Regions from separate parts of the Cumulibacter soli genome, predicted to be linked through region 2. Evidence: riboswitches for the same ligand, from Rfam matches in the RefSeq annotation. Region 2 holds a riboswitch; the other holds the start of a gene.
What was found. Region 2 has a riboswitch for thiamine pyrophosphate ahead of thiC (phosphomethylpyrimidine synthase ThiC). Riboswitches for the same ligand answer to the same signal wherever they lie in the genome.
Positions count from the first base shown of each region.

Region 1: it holds a riboswitch for thiamine pyrophosphate, as region 2 does, so the genes downstream of both, E1H16_RS17195 (thiamine ABC transporter substrate-binding protein) here and thiC (phosphomethylpyrimidine synthase ThiC) in region 2, are expected to answer to the same signal.

Region 1 is NZ_SMSG01000009.1:56,339-64,899, forward strand. Features, by position in the region: gene E1H16_RS17190 (ABC transporter permease) at 1-1,066, opposite strand, end outside; gene E1H16_RS17195 (thiamine ABC transporter substrate-binding protein) at 1,128-2,183, opposite strand; TPP riboswitch at 2,238-2,343, opposite strand; gene E1H16_RS17200 (hypothetical protein) at 2,409-3,314, opposite strand; gene E1H16_RS17205 (adenosine deaminase) at 3,425-4,456, shown strand; gene E1H16_RS18490 (glucosaminidase domain-containing protein) at 4,898-5,485, shown strand; gene E1H16_RS17215 (crotonase/enoyl-CoA hydratase family protein) at 5,576-6,454, opposite strand; gene E1H16_RS17220 (alkyl/aryl-sulfatase) at 6,718-8,561, shown strand, end outside.
Region 2 is NZ_SMSG01000003.1:122,980-131,540, forward strand. Features, by position in the region: gene E1H16_RS07350 (MFS transporter) at 1-360, opposite strand, end outside; gene thiC (phosphomethylpyrimidine synthase ThiC) at 365-2,095, opposite strand; TPP riboswitch at 2,093-2,200, opposite strand; gene thiD (bifunctional hydroxymethylpyrimidine kinase/phosphomethylpyrimidine kinase) at 2,231-3,094, shown strand; gene E1H16_RS07365 (hypothetical protein) at 3,192-3,788, opposite strand; gene E1H16_RS07370 (HNH endonuclease signature motif containing protein) at 4,017-6,065, opposite strand; gene E1H16_RS07375 (SDR family oxidoreductase) at 6,488-7,177, shown strand; gene E1H16_RS07380 (acyl-CoA thioesterase) at 7,204-8,016, shown strand; gene E1H16_RS07385 (helix-turn-helix transcriptional regulator) at 8,013-8,561, opposite strand, start outside.

The sequences.
Region 1 (8,561 bases), on a different contig from region 2:
TGGCGCGCGACAGCACGAAGGCGACCAGAACGCCCAGTAGGACAGCGATCACGGTCGCGTTCGCTGCAATGATCAACGAGGCGCGTAGCGCCTGCGTCACCGGAGCCAACAGTGCCGGATTCGAGTCCTCGTCGGCGAGCGCTACGTAGTTCTGCAGCGTCCACTGCCCGCCGCGCTGCAACGAGCGCACCACCAGCGCGAGAATCGGCGTGAGAAGGAATGCCAGGACAATGACCAGCACCGTGAGCACGGGCCATTCGCTCCTTCGCGGGCGTCGCCGTACGACACGCACGGTCGGGTTTGGCGCGACGCCGCGACGCCAGCGGCCAATGAACGCGAGTAGACCGAGCACAACGACCAGTTGAAGCACGGACAGTACCGCGGCGGTCTTCAGATCAAGGAAGTGCGCGGTCTGCAGGTATATCTCGGTTTCGATCGTGCCGTACTGCAACCCACCCATGGTGAGTACGACGCCGAACGCGGTCGAGCAGAACAGGAACACCACCGATGCCGACGAAACGATCGCCGGACGTAGCGCCGGAAGTGTGATGGTCCGGAACACGGTCATCGGTGAGGCGCCGAGAGCGGCCGCTGATTCCTCGGCGCGTGAATCCAGTCCCTGCCAGCTGGATCCGACGGTGCGCGCCACAAGGGAGATATTGAAGAAGATCAGCCCGAGGATGATCGCGATCCAGGTGCCGTCCAGGCCGAGGAATCCGAGCGGACCGGCTTCGTTGAGCAGGCTGCGGAACGCGACGCCGACCACAACGGTGGGTAGCACGAACGGCATCGCGACGATCGCGCGCAACAGGCCGCTTCCCGGCAACCGTAGGCGATACAGGCAGTACGCCACAGGCACGCCGAGCAGAACCGACAGCACCGAGGCCACCGCCGCCTGCGCGACGGTCAGCCAGATCAGCCGCAGTATTCGCGGGCTGCTGAGCGTGTCACCGAAAGCCGACAGGTCGAGCGCACCGTCAGTGAAGAACCCGCGTTGCAGCATGCCGCCGATCGGCAGCAGGAAGAAGACTGCGAGGAAGGCGATCGGGATCGCCGCGATCGCCACCAGCACCCACGTCGGGACGCCGACCTTCGCGCGGCTCGGTGTACCGCGGGACTGCTTCGCGCTAACCTGCGGTGACGTCGGCCCACTCCTTGAGCCAGGTATCCCGATTCGCCTCGATCTCCTTCGGATCGACACTCAGCGGATCGGTGGCCAGTGGCGCGTGCTCCGCCCACAACTCAGGCAGCGCCGCACCGCTCGCGGGATACATGAACATGGTGTCGGGGATCGACTCCTGGAACGGCGTATCGGCCAGGAAGTCAATGAATGCTTCAGCGCCCTCGGCGTTGTCAGTGCCGGCAATCACACCGGCGTACTCGATCTGCCGGAAGCAGGTGTTCAACACAGCCGAGGTCGTCGGCTCACTCTCCCCCTCGGGGATGGTGAAGGGTGGCGAAGACGCGTACGACAGCACGATCGGGCGCGCACCCTTACCTTCGCCGCCGGAGAAGTCGACCGAGTAGGCGTCGCTCCATCCGCTCGTGAGTTTCGCGCCGTTATCCATCAGTTTCGTCCAGTAGTCTTGCCAACCGTCCTCGCCGTACTGCGCGATGGTGGCCAGCAAGAATGCCAACCCTGGCGAGGATGTCGACGCGGCGGGAGTGACGAACAAGTCCTTGTACTTCGGATCGATCAAATCGTCCAGTGACGTCGGTGGATCTATGTCATGTTCGGCAAACCAGGCATCGTCGACGTTCAAGCAGACGTCACCGTAGTCGATCGCGGTGAGCTGGTCCTCGGCGCCGGGTAGCGCGAGTTCCTTAGCCTCGTCGGTGGCGGTGCTCGCCACGTAGGGCTCAATCACGTTCGCGTTGACGACCCTCATCCCATATGTGTTGTCGATGCCGTAGATCACGTCGGCGGTAGGCGAATCCGCGGTGAGGATGAGTTTGTTAGCTACCTCCCCAGCGTCGCCGGCGGTCTGCACCTTCACGGTGTATCCGGATTCTTCCTCGAACTGCTCGATCAGCTCATCCGGTGCGCCCCACGAATCGTGGCTCATCACGGTGATGGTTTTCGAGTCATCATCGCCGGCCCCTGAATCCACACCGCATGCGGTAAGGCTGGCGGCGCCAGCAATAACCACCAAGCCGGCGACTGCTGCGCGTTGCTTCGACATATGTTCCCTCCGTCAACAGCGAGGGAGCCGGACTGAAGCCACGGGGGCATCGATTCCGACTGAGTCCCGACTTCCTCCACCGGTCCTAACCGGGTCAGGTTCGAGGGTCTGCGGTCCGTCCGCACTCTCAGCGCCCTGCGGCGCTCCCCTGTCGTATGCGCCCACCAATATAGCCCGAGCGCCCGGCGACCGTGTCGTCGCCGGGCGCTCGAGGGTTACCGGCTGCTACTCAACCAACAGATAACCGGTTCCGGCCCAACCGAGGCTCAGCGAGTACGCACCTTCGGCTTCGATCGTCCAGATCGCCGAGTCGCCGGAGCCGATGATGTCCTTGGACGAGATCGTGTAACCGGCGTCTTCGAGCGCGGCCACCCACTCGTCGTACGCCGCGGCCGGATCGTCCGCTTCGAACAGGCCGGAACAGGTCGAACCGGAGCAGTATGTCGCGCTGCTGATAGTCACGCTGGCAGGTACTGGGACTTCCTCGGGTAGCGAGTCCATGCCTGAGTCATCGGAGCCACCGCTCCCGCCGGTATCGCCGCCATCACCGGCGCCACCGTCGTTGGAGCCGCCATCCGTGCCCGCGTCGGCACCGGAGTCTGCACCATCGCCGGATCCGTCCTGCGCATCTTCCTCTGCCTGGTCCCCCTCGGACTGTGCCGGTTGAGACTGTTCGGAGCCACCACCGCCGGCGCTCTTATCATCGTCGCCGCTATTGACCAGCAGAAGCACGGCCACGACCGCGCCGACCACGATGATCGCGATGCCGACGATCCACGGCAACGTGTTGTTATTGCGCGGAGGTTCTTCCCATCCGGGACCCGCCGGCGAGGATCCGCCGGTCATCGTCGCGGCCGAGAGTGACGCGTCGTACGCCGCCGGCATTTGTTCGGTCTGGTAGCCCGACTGCTGATAGTCCTGGTTCTGCGCGGCGTACGTGTCGTATTGCTGCTGGTACGGATCGGTCTGCGGAGCCTGGTACGGATCCTGCTGGTGGGAATCCTGCGGATGTCCACCCGCCTGCGCGCCGTCCCATCCACCCTGAGGCTGATTCCACCCCTGCGGGGTGCCGCCCGTGCCGTATGGGTCGTGGTTCGGACGGCCGCCGGGACCTTGCGGGGGCATGGACATCGTGTTTCAGCCTCAGTTCATAGTCATCGTGAGTAGTCGCACGGCAGCTCTCCGACTCTCAGTCCGTCGGCTCCGCCACCTCGCGGTCTTCATGCGACAGACTAGAGGGCATGACGGTTCCCCAGGAACACCCGCTATCGGAGTTCATCGCGAACTTGCCGAAGGCCGAGCTACACGTACATCACGTCGGCTCGGCGTCCCCGGAGGTTGTCGCTGAACTGGCCGCGCGGCATCCGGACGCAGTCGTGCCAACCGACCCTCAGGCCCTGGCGAAATACTTCACCTTCACCGACTTCGCCCATTTCATCGAGTTGTACCTCTCAGTGGTCGATCTCATACGCACTCCAGAGGACATTCGCTCGCTGACCTACGGCGTCGCTCAGTCGTTGGCGGCGCAGCAGGTGCGGTATGCGGAGTTGACCTGTACTCCAGAGACATCGGTGATCCGCGGGATCGCGCCCGAGGCGTACGTCGAGGCAATCGAGGACGCTCGGGTTGCCGCACACCGAGATTTCGGGCTGGAACTGCAGTGGATCTTCGACATCGCTGGTGAGAACGGGATTCCCGGAGCCGACACGACCCTGGCGGTCGCACTCGATCACGGTCCGTCCTCGCTCGTCGGCTTCGGTCTCGGCGGTCCCGAGATCGGCGTACCGCGGCCGCAGTTCAAACCGCACTTCGACGCCGCACGTTCGGCCGGGCTTCGCTCCGTCCCCCACGCTGGTGAGTCAACCGGGCCGCAGACGATGCTGGACGCGATCGAGCATCTGGGCGCCGAACGGATCGGTCACGGTATCGCAGCCGCCACAGATCCGGCCTTGATGCAGTTGCTCGCCGAGCGGGAGATCACCCTCGAGGTATGCCCCACCTCGAATGTGGCCACCCGCTGCGTCGACTCGCTAGCCGCGCATCCGTTACCGACACTCGTGGCCGCGGGCGTGCCGGTGACGATAAATAGCGACGACCCGCCGATGTTCGGTACGACGCTGAACCGCGAGTACGAGATTGCCGCTGACTTGCTCGGCCTGGATCGCGCCGGGGTGACCGAGTTGGCGCGATCGGCGGTGCGGCGCTCGTTCGCGCCCGAGGCCACGAAGACGCGCCTGCTGGCAGAAATCGATGCGTATGCCGCGAAGGTCTGATCGGTGATGAGCGAGCCTGAAGCACGCCGCACGCGATCGACCGACGCCTCCAGGTCCACTGCCGGGTCCGCGTCCGGTTCCAAGGCCGGGTCCACGTCCGCAGGGCGATCCACCGGTTCCGCACGATCGACGCGTTCGGCCGGTTCACGATCGACGAGTCCGCGTTCGACTAATTCGCGTTCGACTAGTTCACGCTCGACGAGCGCTCGATCGACGGGTTCGTCACGCTCGAGTCGCCCGTCGCGTTCCACCAACGCCTCGCGGTCGACCAACGCGGCTCAGTTCGGCGTGGCCGCCGCCGAATCGACTGTCGCGCCACCACGGCCCAGGACTTCCAGTCGTCCCGCGTCCAACCGCACCTCGACTCGACGTACGACGACGCGCGGACCGGGGTCGCGACCTACTACGCGGGCATCGAGGCGGCTCAGTGCGCACGAAGAGATGATGCGCCGCCGCCAGCGCACCCTAGCGATTGTCGGTGCCGTACTGGTCCTGGCTATGTTCTGGTTCTTCTCTGGCGGCGACGACAAGCCGGACACGCACACCAAAGCACCGCCGACGGTTCCCGAGCAGTTCCTGGAGTACGCGGCGGTTCCCGCGCAGGAAGGTATGCAGGAACACGGAGTCCCGGCGTCGGTGTCGCTCGCCCAAGCAATCGTCGAGTCGGATTGGGGCCGCTCGGAGTTGACCCAGACCGGACGCAATTACTTCGGGATCAAGTGCGATGGCGATTCGCCGTACGCCAGTGGCTGTGTCGGTCGGCCGACGCAGGAGTGCGACGAGGCAGGACTGTGCAGTGAGGTGGTGGGGCAGTTCCGGACCTATGACAGCGCTGAGGACTCGTTCCGCGATCACGGCCACTTCCTGACCGTGAACCCGCGTTACGCGGCGGCATTTCAGTACGTCGACAATCCCGACCAGTTCGCCATCGAGGTCGCGAAGGCCGGATACGCCACAGATCCGACGTACGCCGACAAGCTGATCGAACTGATGAAGCAGTACGACCTCTACCAGTACGACACGCTCTGATCGATCAGCGGCTCTTGCCGCGCTCAACAGTAAACAGCAGCACCGCCGGCGATCACAGGATCGCCGGCGGTGCGGCCTCACTACTGGGTGTTAGCGCGCCTCGTCGATCCATTCGGTGTAGAACTCCGGCATCTGCGACGCGCGGGAGGTGAAGTTCGGATCGCGCTTCTCCAGGAACGCCGCGACGCCTTCCTTACCGTCGCCGATGCTGGTGTAAAACATAGCCAGCGAGTCGACGCGGTGCGCATCTGCGGGGTGCGGCAGGACGCCGTTACGGCGCACCATCTGCTTGGCCAACGCAACACCGACGGCCGAGCGACCGCGGGTCCATGCGTTGGCGATCTCAACAGCGCGAGCGAGCAGTTCGTCTTCCGCAACGACCTCGTCCACCAGATTGATCGCCGCAGCGCCCGCAGCATCGAGGATGTCGGCGCGCAGCACCAGATCAATCGCATTCGGCAGCCCGACCAGACGCTCCAGGTACCAGGTGGACGTCGCCTCCGGCACGATGCCGAGACGTCCGAAGACGAGTCCGACCCGAGCGCGGGTCGACGCGACGCGGCGGTCCATCGCCAGAGTCATCGTCGCTCCGATGCCCACGGCCGCACCGTTGATAGCAGCAATAACCGGTTTGCGGCAGTCATGGATCGCCATAGTCACCTCGCCGCCGGTGTCGCGCACCTTCTCGATCTCCGGATTGTCCAGGTCGTCCATGTCGGACAGACCCGGCGTGCGTGATTCGTCCAGGCCGAACACGTTTCCGTCGCTGCTGAGGTCCATGCCCGCGCAGAACGCCCGGCCGGCGCCGGTGACGATCACGGCGCGGACATCATCGTTGTCGTTGACCTCACGGAAGGAGCGCTCCAGTTCCTCGGCCATGGTGACGGTGAACGAGTTCAGCTGATCGGGGCGATTCAGCGTGATCGTGAGGATACCGTCGTCGATGCTGTGGGAGAGAGTTTCGTACATAGTGGCTCCTGCGTGCTGTCGGGTTTGCCCACCCAGGGTACGAGAGCGCCCTGCGCCGCACGCGAGCACGCGTCTCATCGGCGCATCGTCATGCTCCGCGTGTTGAGAGTTCGGGAACGAACGTCGTACGGCGCCACTTGCGGACCACACGTTGAAGCATTCGCCGCGAATTTTCGGCTCACCGCCGCGAGGCACTAGGCTCAGCCACCGGTCCCGTTGATAATGGACTGTATTAATTAGCAGATCGATACGAAGGGAACCACATGAGCGAACAACGACATCCGACACCGGCGAGCGCAACGACCGCCGCGATAAACCGAGACGCTGTGCGCGCGTTACCGTTCGACTCGGATCCCGCCCAGGACGACGTACTGCGTGGTTTCATCACCGCTCCGGACACAGTGCGAGTGCAACGCGAGGACGGCGGCACCACCTGGTCGCTAGAGCCGTACGACTTCCTCGACGGTGAGTGCCCGGACGAGGTCCATCCCAGTCTCTGGCGGATCTCGCAACTCAACCGAACGCCTGGGCTGTTCGAAGTCTGCGAAGGTATCTACCAGGTTCGCGGCTACGACATCTCGAACATGTCGATCCTCAGCACGGATAACGGATACCTCATTGTTGACCCGTTGACGACGGTGGAGAGCGCGGCAGCCGCCACTCGGTTAGCACTCGACGAGCTCGGCGAACGCCCGCTGCGCGGCATCATTTTCACGCACAGCCACGTGGATCATTTCGGCGGCGTACGAGGCGTACTCGATGTTTTCGGAATCGAGGACCCCGCCACTGTCACCGTCATCGCTCCGGCGGAATTCATGGCCGAGACGGTCAGCGAGAACGTATACGCCGGGAACGCTATGTTGCGCCGCGCCATGTATATGTTCGGTCCGCTCCTACCGCGTGGCACCCGCGGGCAGGTCAGTGCGGGCCTCGGGGTGACGTCGGCGGGCGGCACCACGTCGTTGCTGGCGCCGACGCACACGATCGCCACGAGCGGTACCTCGTTGACGATCGACGGCCTCGAGTTGGTGTTCCAATACACCCCGCACACCGAGGCGCCCGCGGAGCTCATTTTTCACGTTCCGTCGCGACGGGCGCTGTGTATGGCCGAGATCGTCAGCCATGTGATGCACAACCTGTACACCCTGCGTGGAGCTCAGGTGCGCGACGCGCTCGGGTGGAGCAAATGCCTATATGAGGCGATTGATCGCTTCAGCGCCGAGAGTGACGTGATGTTCATTAGTCACCACTGGCCGGTGTGGGGACAGCAGCGCGTCGCCGAATTCATCCAGCAGCAGGCCGATATGTACAAGTATCTGCATGATCAAACTCTGCGTCTGGCGAACCACGGCCACGGCCCTGAGGAGATCGCCGAACGTCTCGAACTACCCGACTCACTGAGCCAGTTTTGGCCCAATCGGGGGCTTTACGGTTCGGTCAACCACAACAGTCGGGCGGTGTATCAGCGCTATCTCGGCTGGTTCGACGGACATCCGTCAAGCCTGAACCGGCATACCCCCACCGAGCTCGGCAAACGCTATGTAGCGGCGGTCGGTGGGCCTGACGCTCTCATGGCGCAGGCACAGCAGGCGTTCGACGATGCCGACTACCGGTGGGCCTGCGAGTTGCTGCGCCACCTGCTTGCCGCTGACCCCACACACGCTGAGGGGGCGGCGCTGCAGGCGGAGAGCTTCGACCAGCTGGGTTATCAGTCGGAGTCCGGTCCGTGGCGCAATATCTATCTCAGCGGAGCGCAGGAACTACGAACCGGTGTGCCCGGGGTACGACGTGGCCGCAAGCGAGCGCTGGATGAAGTACGCGCGGCGATGCCGGTGGAGATGATCCTGGACTACCTGGGAATTCGGCTCAACGGGCCGCGCGCCGACGGCAAGAACATCGAACTGCGGCTGCACATCACCGACGACGCTCGAAACTACGTCCTCCACCTGCGCAATAGCGTGTTGAGTTTCGTTGCCGACCGCTCATCGACCGCGCCGCAGGTGACAGTCTCTCGCCTCGGATTGCTGCGCATCGTCGACGGGGTGAGCGATGCGGACGACGAACTCGACGAAACAACCGATCGCCAGGCACGCGATGCCCTCGCCGA
Region 2 (8,561 bases):
GAAACGTAACGCGATGACCGCGGTGATCGCCCACACCCCGATGTGCTGATGTCCCGGCACAGCGGCGATTGCGAGGCTACACGCGGCTGTACCGGCGATCGCGATCTTGGTCGTTCTGGTGCGACCGATCCGGTCGGCAATACGGCCGAAGATCATCGCGCCGATCGGTCTGCCCAACAGCGTGGCGACGATAACCACCGCGCCGGCCGTGACGCCAGCGTGCGGACCAGCCAGTGTCGCCAACGCAGGTGCGAGGGCCACCACGGGGAGGAAGATGTTGATTTGATCGACGAAGTTGCCGACGACTCCAGCGCGAACGGCGGCGCGTCCGGGCGCGGGGAGACCGGGGACAAGGCTCATCGGGTTACCGAGCCTCGTCGACGTAGACGCTTGCGCCCAGTTCAACAAACTCGCGCGATTTCGCCGCCAACCCGGCTTCGATTGCGGCGCGCTGCTCCTGGGCTGAGCCGTATGCGTCGCGGATGTCTTGGCTGATGCGCATCGAACAGAACTTTGGCCCACACATCGAGCAGAAATGTGCCGTTTTTGCTGGCTCCGCGGGCAATGTTTCGTCGTGGAAGTTGGCCGCGGTCTCTGGGTCGAGGGAGAGCGCGAACTGATCATGCCAGCGGAACTCGAACCGCGCCTTGCTGAGCGCGTCGTCGCGCTCCCTGGCGCGTGGGTGCCCTTTCGCGAGGTCTGCCGCGTGCGCGGCGATCTTGTAGGTGATGACGCCAGTCTTCACGTCGTCCCTGTTCGGCAGCCCAAGGTGCTCCTTCGGCGTGACGTAACACAGCATTGCCGTGCCGTGCTGCGCAATGGTCGCGGCGCCGATCGCGGAGGTGATGTGGTCATAGCCCGGTGCGATGTCGGTGACCAGCGGGCCGAGGGTGTAAAACGGTGCACCGTGGCACCACTCTTGTTCCAGGTCCACGTTCTCCTTGACCAAGTGCAGCGGGACGTGTCCCGGACCTTCGACCATCACCTGAACGTCATACTCCCATGCTCGGGCGGTGAGTTCGCCGAGCGTGCGTAGTTCGGCCAATTGAGCGGGGTCGTTGGCATCGGCAATCGACCCCGGACGCAGACCGTCGCCGAGGGAGAACGCAACGTCATACCGCGCGAAGATCTCGCACAGTTCGTCGAAATGCGTATATAGAAATGATTCCTCGTGATGAGCTAGGCACCATCCGGCCATGATAGAGCCGCCACGAGAGACGATCCCGGTGACGCGGTCGGCGGTGAGTGGCACGTAGGCCAGCCGAACGCCCGCGTGGATGGTCATGTAGTCCACGCCTTGTTCACATTGCTCCAGGACCGTATCGCGGAAAATCTCCCAGGTCAGCGCGCTCTGGTCCCCATCCACCTTTTCCAGGGCTTGGTAGATCGGCACGGTGCCAATCGGAACCGGGCTATTGCGGACAATCCATTCGCGGGTGGTGTGGATGTCATTGCCGGTGGAGAGATCCATGACGGTGTCAGCGCCCCAACGAGTCGCCCAGGTGAGTTTCTCGACTTCCTCATCGATCGAAGAGGTGACGGCCGAATTGCCGATGTTCGCGTTGATCTTGGTCAGGAATGCACGACCAATGATCATGGGTTCGGACTCGGGATGGTTGATATTTGCGGGGATGATTGCGCGACCCGCCGCGATTTCGCTGCGCACCAGCTCTGGATTGCATCCCTCGCGGAACGCCACAAATCGCATCTCGGGGGTGATCTCCCCGCGGCGGGCGTAGTGCATCTGAGTCACCGTGCGCCCTGGTGTCGAACGCATCGGGGTACGGCGCGTACCGCGCCAGGCCTGGGAGGCTTCGCCGCGGCGCACAGCTGCCCGCCCGTCGTCCGCAAGGTTTCGCCCTCGGCCGGCATACGGCTCGACGTCGCCTCGGGCCGCGATCCACGCCCCGCGCACGTCCGACAGGCCGACCCGTGGATCGGAGCCGGGCCCGCTGGTGCGGTAGATCAGCACGTCGTCGTTGGGCGTGCCGTCGGGACTGTCGGCGAGGCTGATGGCAGTCATCGGCACTTGCAAGTCGCCGACGGTGACCGCGCGGTGCTGGGGATGGACTTCGGACTGATGTGGGGTACGCACTTCGGCGCCTCCTCTTCCTTCGCCGGTATGACCCGGACAGGTTCGAACGGTCCGGACGGCGTCAGTCCGATCTCAGCCCGTGCCCGGGCTCCCGTGGGGTGCCTCGATGGTAACCACTGTGGTTAGAGTGCGGACATGGCCCCCGCTGATCACGCACTCAACGCCCCACTGCCCAAGCCGCCGATCGCCTTGTCGATCGCCGGATCCGACCCGTCTGGCGGGGCGGGTATTCAGGCCGACCTCAAGACCTTCAGCGCGCTCGGCGCGTACGGCACCTGTGTGATCACGGCGTTGACGGCGCAGTCGACCCAAGGGGTGCGTCTGGTGCATGAGATCCCGGTCGGAGTGGTGCGTGCGCAACTCGAGACGCTCGTTGCTGATGTGCGCGTGGACGTCGTGAAGATCGGCATGTTGGCATCGGCCTCGATCGCCTCTGTCGTAGGGGATCTGCTCTATGACGGACCGCTCGCGCGGGTGCCGGTGGTGCTTGATCCGGTGATGGTGTCGACGACCGGGTCCAAACTACTTGCCGACGATGCGATCGACGCCGTTCGGGCGTTGGTGCCGCGGGCCGCTGTCATTACGCCGAACATTCCCGAGGCCGGCGTGCTTCTCGATCGACCGATGGCCACTTCCGTTGCAGAGATGGAGAATCAGGCGCTAATGCTCCTTGAGAGCGGCGCATCGCGAGTATTGCTGAAAGGTGGACACCTGGATGCTCCGGAGTGCACGGACATCTGGGCAGATTCGTCGCGAATGGATTCTTCGGGGCTCGCGCGACTGGACGCTGTTCGCATCGAGTCAACCGCAACGCATGGGACAGGCTGCACACTGAGCTCAGCGATCGCCGCATTGCGAGGGCGCCACCCGGAATGGTTGCCAGCGGTCCGTGAGGCGAAGGCGTGGCTGACCGAGGCATTACGACACGGCGAGGATCTGCATGTCGGTTCTGGTTCAGGTCCGGTCCATCACTTCCACGAGCAGCCACGCTGGCACTGAGTCGCTCGCAGTGCAATCGCCCACCGGCCACCATCAAGCTGACTGCCGCTGGCAGTTGGCGCGCATAGCCGACCGCCAACGCGTTACCTGCCAGTCTTTAGGTTATCGAGTAAAGGAAACCGGCGTCTTCCGCAGCGAACCGCACGATAGCGTCACGAAACTCGGCAAACTGTGAGCGGCAGTAGGAGCCGTGGCCGTCACCAAAAAGCACGTCGCACGTGTGCTCCAACTCGTTGAGGTCAACGGTCAGGAAGTCCGCGGCGGCGAGGTTGACGTACTCGCGGCGGACCACACCGAAGTACGGAGCGACACCGCTGGGGCTCCATCGACCCACAGCGTCGCCGGTGAGCAGTATCGCGCCCGGTCGGGGCATCACCGTCACCATGCCTGCAGCGACGCATTCGCACTCGGAGAAAGCTTCTGGATCGAGCACATCGCGAAGCTTCGCATCGGGCTCGTTAGGGCGCGACTCCCTGAAACGCATTGTCGGGTCGGCCAGTGGGGGCTCGATGCTGGTCGCTGTCGTGAAGTACTGATAGAGCATCAGGTGCGCTTTGTCCAAACCCACGCAGTTGTGGGGAGCGTGGGCGGCCTCGCGTTGATCGATGACGCGAGATGCCGAACACGGGTCATTGAGTGCTGCCGCGAAGTCGAGGTCGGTCCGTAGCGGCCAGCCGTAATAGCGAATTCCCATAGCTGACATCCTCGACCCCAGCCACCCCTCGCTCGAGGTTATCCACAGCCCCGAATGTTCCCTGGCGCGGATCTGAGCCCTGGGCATTGAGTCAGGGCGCAACACTGTTGCTAGTAGTTCCGCCATCGAGCGGCTTCCGTGCGCCGAGGCGCGCAGATCGGTCACCCGTCGGTGTCTTGCGTACAAGCGGACTGCTGCTGGCGGCGCGGATTCAGTGTGGATGCCGGCTCAGGTAGTGACCGAGAGGCTAAGGAGGTTGTTGCGCCAGGTGATAGTCCCATCGTCGTTCATGACGGGGCTCCAATGCAGATGGTGTTTGGCGCGGTGGTGGGCACGGCATAGAGCGTGCAGATTCTGCGGAGTGGTTTGTCCGGCAGCGGACTCACCCTCGCGGAACGCGATTACATGGTCGAGGTCGAGCGCATCGGTGGTGCGGGTGCAGCCGGGGAACCGGCATTGGCGATCTCGGTTGATGATCGCGTCGCGAAGGGCCTGACTGGGACGGCGCTTGCTGACTTCGAGCGGCTGCCCGGTGCGCGGTTCGGTGAGGATGCGGCGTAGGTCGGCGTTCTGTAACAGGGCGTGGGCGAGGTCGTCGGAGATCGAGCCGAGACCGCGGACGGTCGCGGGTCGGTACCGCTGCCCGGGCCCGTGCGGTCCGTGACTGTCCGCGATGGCGTCCTGCGACACATCGCAGAGTTCAGGCGTCCCTGCTGTACTTGCACGTGGTTGTCGAGCAAGTGAGGGTCGAATCCTGCGGCAACAATCGACTGGACCGTCTTTTCGCGGTGCGCAGCGTTCACGCCCGGATGCCTTACAGGACGGCGATGCGATGTCCTGCACTCCACGCAAGCGTCCCGGATCGGAGCCTGGACACCGGTGTGCTGCTAAGCCTGGCGATGAACACGAGTGTGGGGGCGGATCGGGTTCGAAACTGGAACTAGTGTCCGTCGGCGGACCGGTCTGTCGACGCTGCCGATAACGAGCCGAGCGCTGAATGTCGAGGAGAGTGTCGGTCGTGACGTCGAGGTTCACCACGGCGTGGGCGGTATTGGGGAAGGTCCAGTCCAGGCATGCGGCCAGGAGTCTGATGGTGTCGTAGATACCCCGGGCGCGCAGGTTCTGCCGCTCATCGATGACGGTGTAGCCGCCCTCATCATCGAACGCTGGCGCGTCTAGCTGTTCGAGGTTCATTGCGATCTGGGCCGGCGGGGAAAGTGCGGCGGGACCGACGAACAGGGTGCGGAACACGTCGGCACGGCGTTGTTCGTGAGTGCGATCGTCATTGACGGGTGCCGTACGGGCGTAGTCGTCGAGCACCGTGTCGATCGCTAACGCGTCGAGGGCGGGGATCGCGCAGTGCACGCTGGTCATACCGTCGGCGGTGAGCCCGAATCGGATATATCGATCGCGGGATCCGCGCGTGCGGTGCGAAGTGTCCGGCCGCTGATGTACGTCGAGCGAGCGTACGGCCGTGCTGAGCCGGCGGGTAAACGTGGTCGTGGCGGCGCGGTGCGCACCGAGACCGTAGTGCGCACCGGTGAACCTTTTCGCGCACACGGCCTCGTCGAGGGCGGACGCCTGCTCGGGCGTCAACTGGTGCGCCTCCTGGCTAATTCGGAACGCCTGGTACGCCGTCAGTTCACCGCTCGTGAGCCGCCCGAGCGTGTGGGGTAGGTGTGCGCACAGCTGCACCGCGTGCTTGGTGAGCATCCGTGCACGACCGGGCGTAGTACGGGCAATAACGGCAAGATCGGTCGCGACGATCTGGGCGCGAGACGGAAGACGGTCCAGGGCGCCGTCGGCGTGCCGGACGACTTGGCCAGGGGACTGGGTGTCGCTAAGCAGTTCCTCGTGCGCGTGCGTGTAGCTGTGCGCGATTAGTTGTGATTTCGCTGCAGCAAGCGCCGACTCCAGTGTGTCGAGGGCGTCGATGCCAGCCATTGCGACGTGGTACTCGCTCACCGAGTCGTCGTCCCCGTTGTTATCGCAGGCGATCGCGTCGGCGAGGTCTAGCGCGCGAGCAATCACGTCAGCGACGTGGCGTTGCGCCGTGTTCCCGCCGCCGACCGCCAGGATCCGCCGGGCCAGCGTGGTCGCCGAGTCGCTGCTGCACTCATCGCTGAAATCCCCGCTGTGGCTGGTGTCGGAGAGCTCCTCGGTAATACGGCCGTGGTGCGCGGCAGCTACGCCGACCTGCTCGCTGCCGTCGAGGTCGCCGAAGCAATCGATGCCGCCGAAGAGCGCCAAGGCGCCTCCTGTCTCGATCTCCGTCATAACAGCAACTCTAGCCACCCGCTCCGACAGAATTCGGCGGTACGGACAGTCGCTCGCGCACTGATTCGCAGATATATAGCCGAGGCATAGAAACGAAGGATGCATCTCGCCGGGAGATAGTTCGATCGTCGTCAGCTGGCGATGGCAATCCTCGACTGCGATGGCGAATCTGATGTGTGGCCGCATTACGTCATATAGTTCATCCCCGAACTGACGCCGCACTCATGCGCGTTCGACGTGGGGCGCAGGTGCCCCGGTTGTCAGCAGCGGCCAATAGCGACCGTCAGAAGCGCACAGTCGACCACCTACGTGAGCGCGACCGGTGGCGGTAGCGATCCGAACCGTGCCACCGCTGCCGGCCGCTGGCCCATAATCGTGGACGCTGCGCTCACGGCTCTCGCTCGCGTCGTTATCGTGGTGGAATGAACGATCGCCCAATCGCGCTCATCACAGGCGGAGCACGTGGAATCGGCCTGGCCATCGCCCGGTCACTACAGGCGACGCACGACCTGATCATCGGCGCCAGGTCGGCCGAATCTGCCGCGGTCGCGTGCGCCGAGTTGAAGTCGGCGGCCCCGTTCGTCGCGGACCTGACTGATGAGGCAGCGCTGATTCGGGCGAGTGAGGAGTTGCCCGATCTCGACGTGCTGATTCACAGTGCCGGTATCTGGGACAACGGCGCGGTAGCCGAAACCACTCGGAGCCAATGGCGCGAAATCTTTGATGCGAACGTGTTCGCGGTTGCGGACTTGACCGCGCGAACCCTACCTGGATTGCGGCGCACACGCGGACAGATAGTGCTGATCAACTCCGGTTCCGGGCTCGCCAGCAATGCGGGGAACTCGATGTACTGCGCGTCGAAGTTTGCGCTACGGGCGTTCGCGGACGCGCTACGCGAGGAGGAACGCCCGAACGGCGTTCGCGTCAGTTCAGTGCACCCCGGCAAGGTCGATACCGAGATGCAACGCCTGATCGTGCGGCGAGCTGGCGGAGAGTACGACCCGTCCAAGTATCTGACAGCCGAATCGGTGGCGCGAGCGGTACGCAGCGTCGTCGATGCGACCGAAGATGCAACGTTAGAAGTGGTATCTGTTCGCCCCACTGAGCACTGAGCACTGCACTTGAAGGATGAGGAAACGTGACAGAACAGCTATATAAACTGGATCCCGCCAGCGATGAGCCGATGTGGCGGCTTTCGGTGACGTCCGCGGTATGCGTGGGTCCGGCGAGCATGGAACCCTTCATGTACGGCGGATTGGGTCTGGCTGCGGGGATCGACGCCATGCAACAGGCCACTGGTCGCCCGTTGATTTGGGCATCCGCGCAATACCTGTCCTTCGCCCGGCTCGGCGAGGAGTTGGAGTTCAGAGTGCAGGTCCCGGTAAGCGGGCGCTCCGTATCGCACGCGAGGGTCACCGGGAACGTCGGTGAGCGCGAGGTCATTACGGTCGTCGGCTCGCTTGGCGGCCGGGACGGCGATGCAGCGACTCAGTGGAGCCACGCTCCATCGCTGCCGCGCCCAGAGGACTGCGAGCGGGTCGGTCTGTATCCCGAGCAGGGCCCCGACTCGCGGCTAATCGATCGGATGGAAGTGCGGATGCCAGCCGGTGAACTGGCCGAGCACCGCGACCGCGGCATGCCCTCAGTGTCGGGAAAAATCAGCCTGTGGATGCGGCTTACCGGCGGGTTGCCCGCAGACGTCGCAGCTCTCGCGCTGTTCGCCGATCAAGTCCCTGCGGTAATCGCCATGGCGATGGGGAAGTCCGGCGGCGGCAGCAGCCTGGACAATACTCTGCGGATCGTGCGTCGAGCGCCTACGAGTTGGGTGCTGTGCGAGATTGACGCACACGGCGTCGCGAACGGCATGGGTCACGGCGATATCCACATGTACGCCGAGACAGGGGAGTTGCTCGCCGTGGGTAGCCAGTCTTGCGTCCTGCGTTATTTCTAGACTGATTGCTGCTCGGTCACGGACGTGGAGCGGGGCGCGCCACGACCGACGCGGTCTGAGTCGCGACTAGATCCGTGCCACATGCAGTATCCGGGGCCAGCGAATGGCTCCAGCCAACCCTGTTCGTCGTCGCCGAGGCGGGCGCGGATCAAGCCGTCATGTACCCCGCACACCACCTCAGGGTTCTCGCGGGCGGCTGACAGCAACGGACACTGCGTGAGCCGGATATCTGCCTCCTCGCGTGTCGGCTCGAACCCGAGGTCCTGCAATAGTGTCAGGACGTCGGCCTGGCTGTTGCTGTCGCCGGGGATCCGGGCGGCCCAGCTCTCTCCGGCGGCGCGAGCCACACTGGCGGGATCAGGACTGATGTGGGCCAGCTTTTCTGCCAGTGCCATCGCCAGCCCGACGTATTCCGGTGCGCCTGCCATGCGCTCGGGAATAACGCGGTACCGCCATGATGGGCGCCCGCGCTGACCACTGCGCTCGCTGGATCGTTCGACGACGCCGTCGAGAACGAGACCGTCCAGATGGTTGCGCACCGTGTT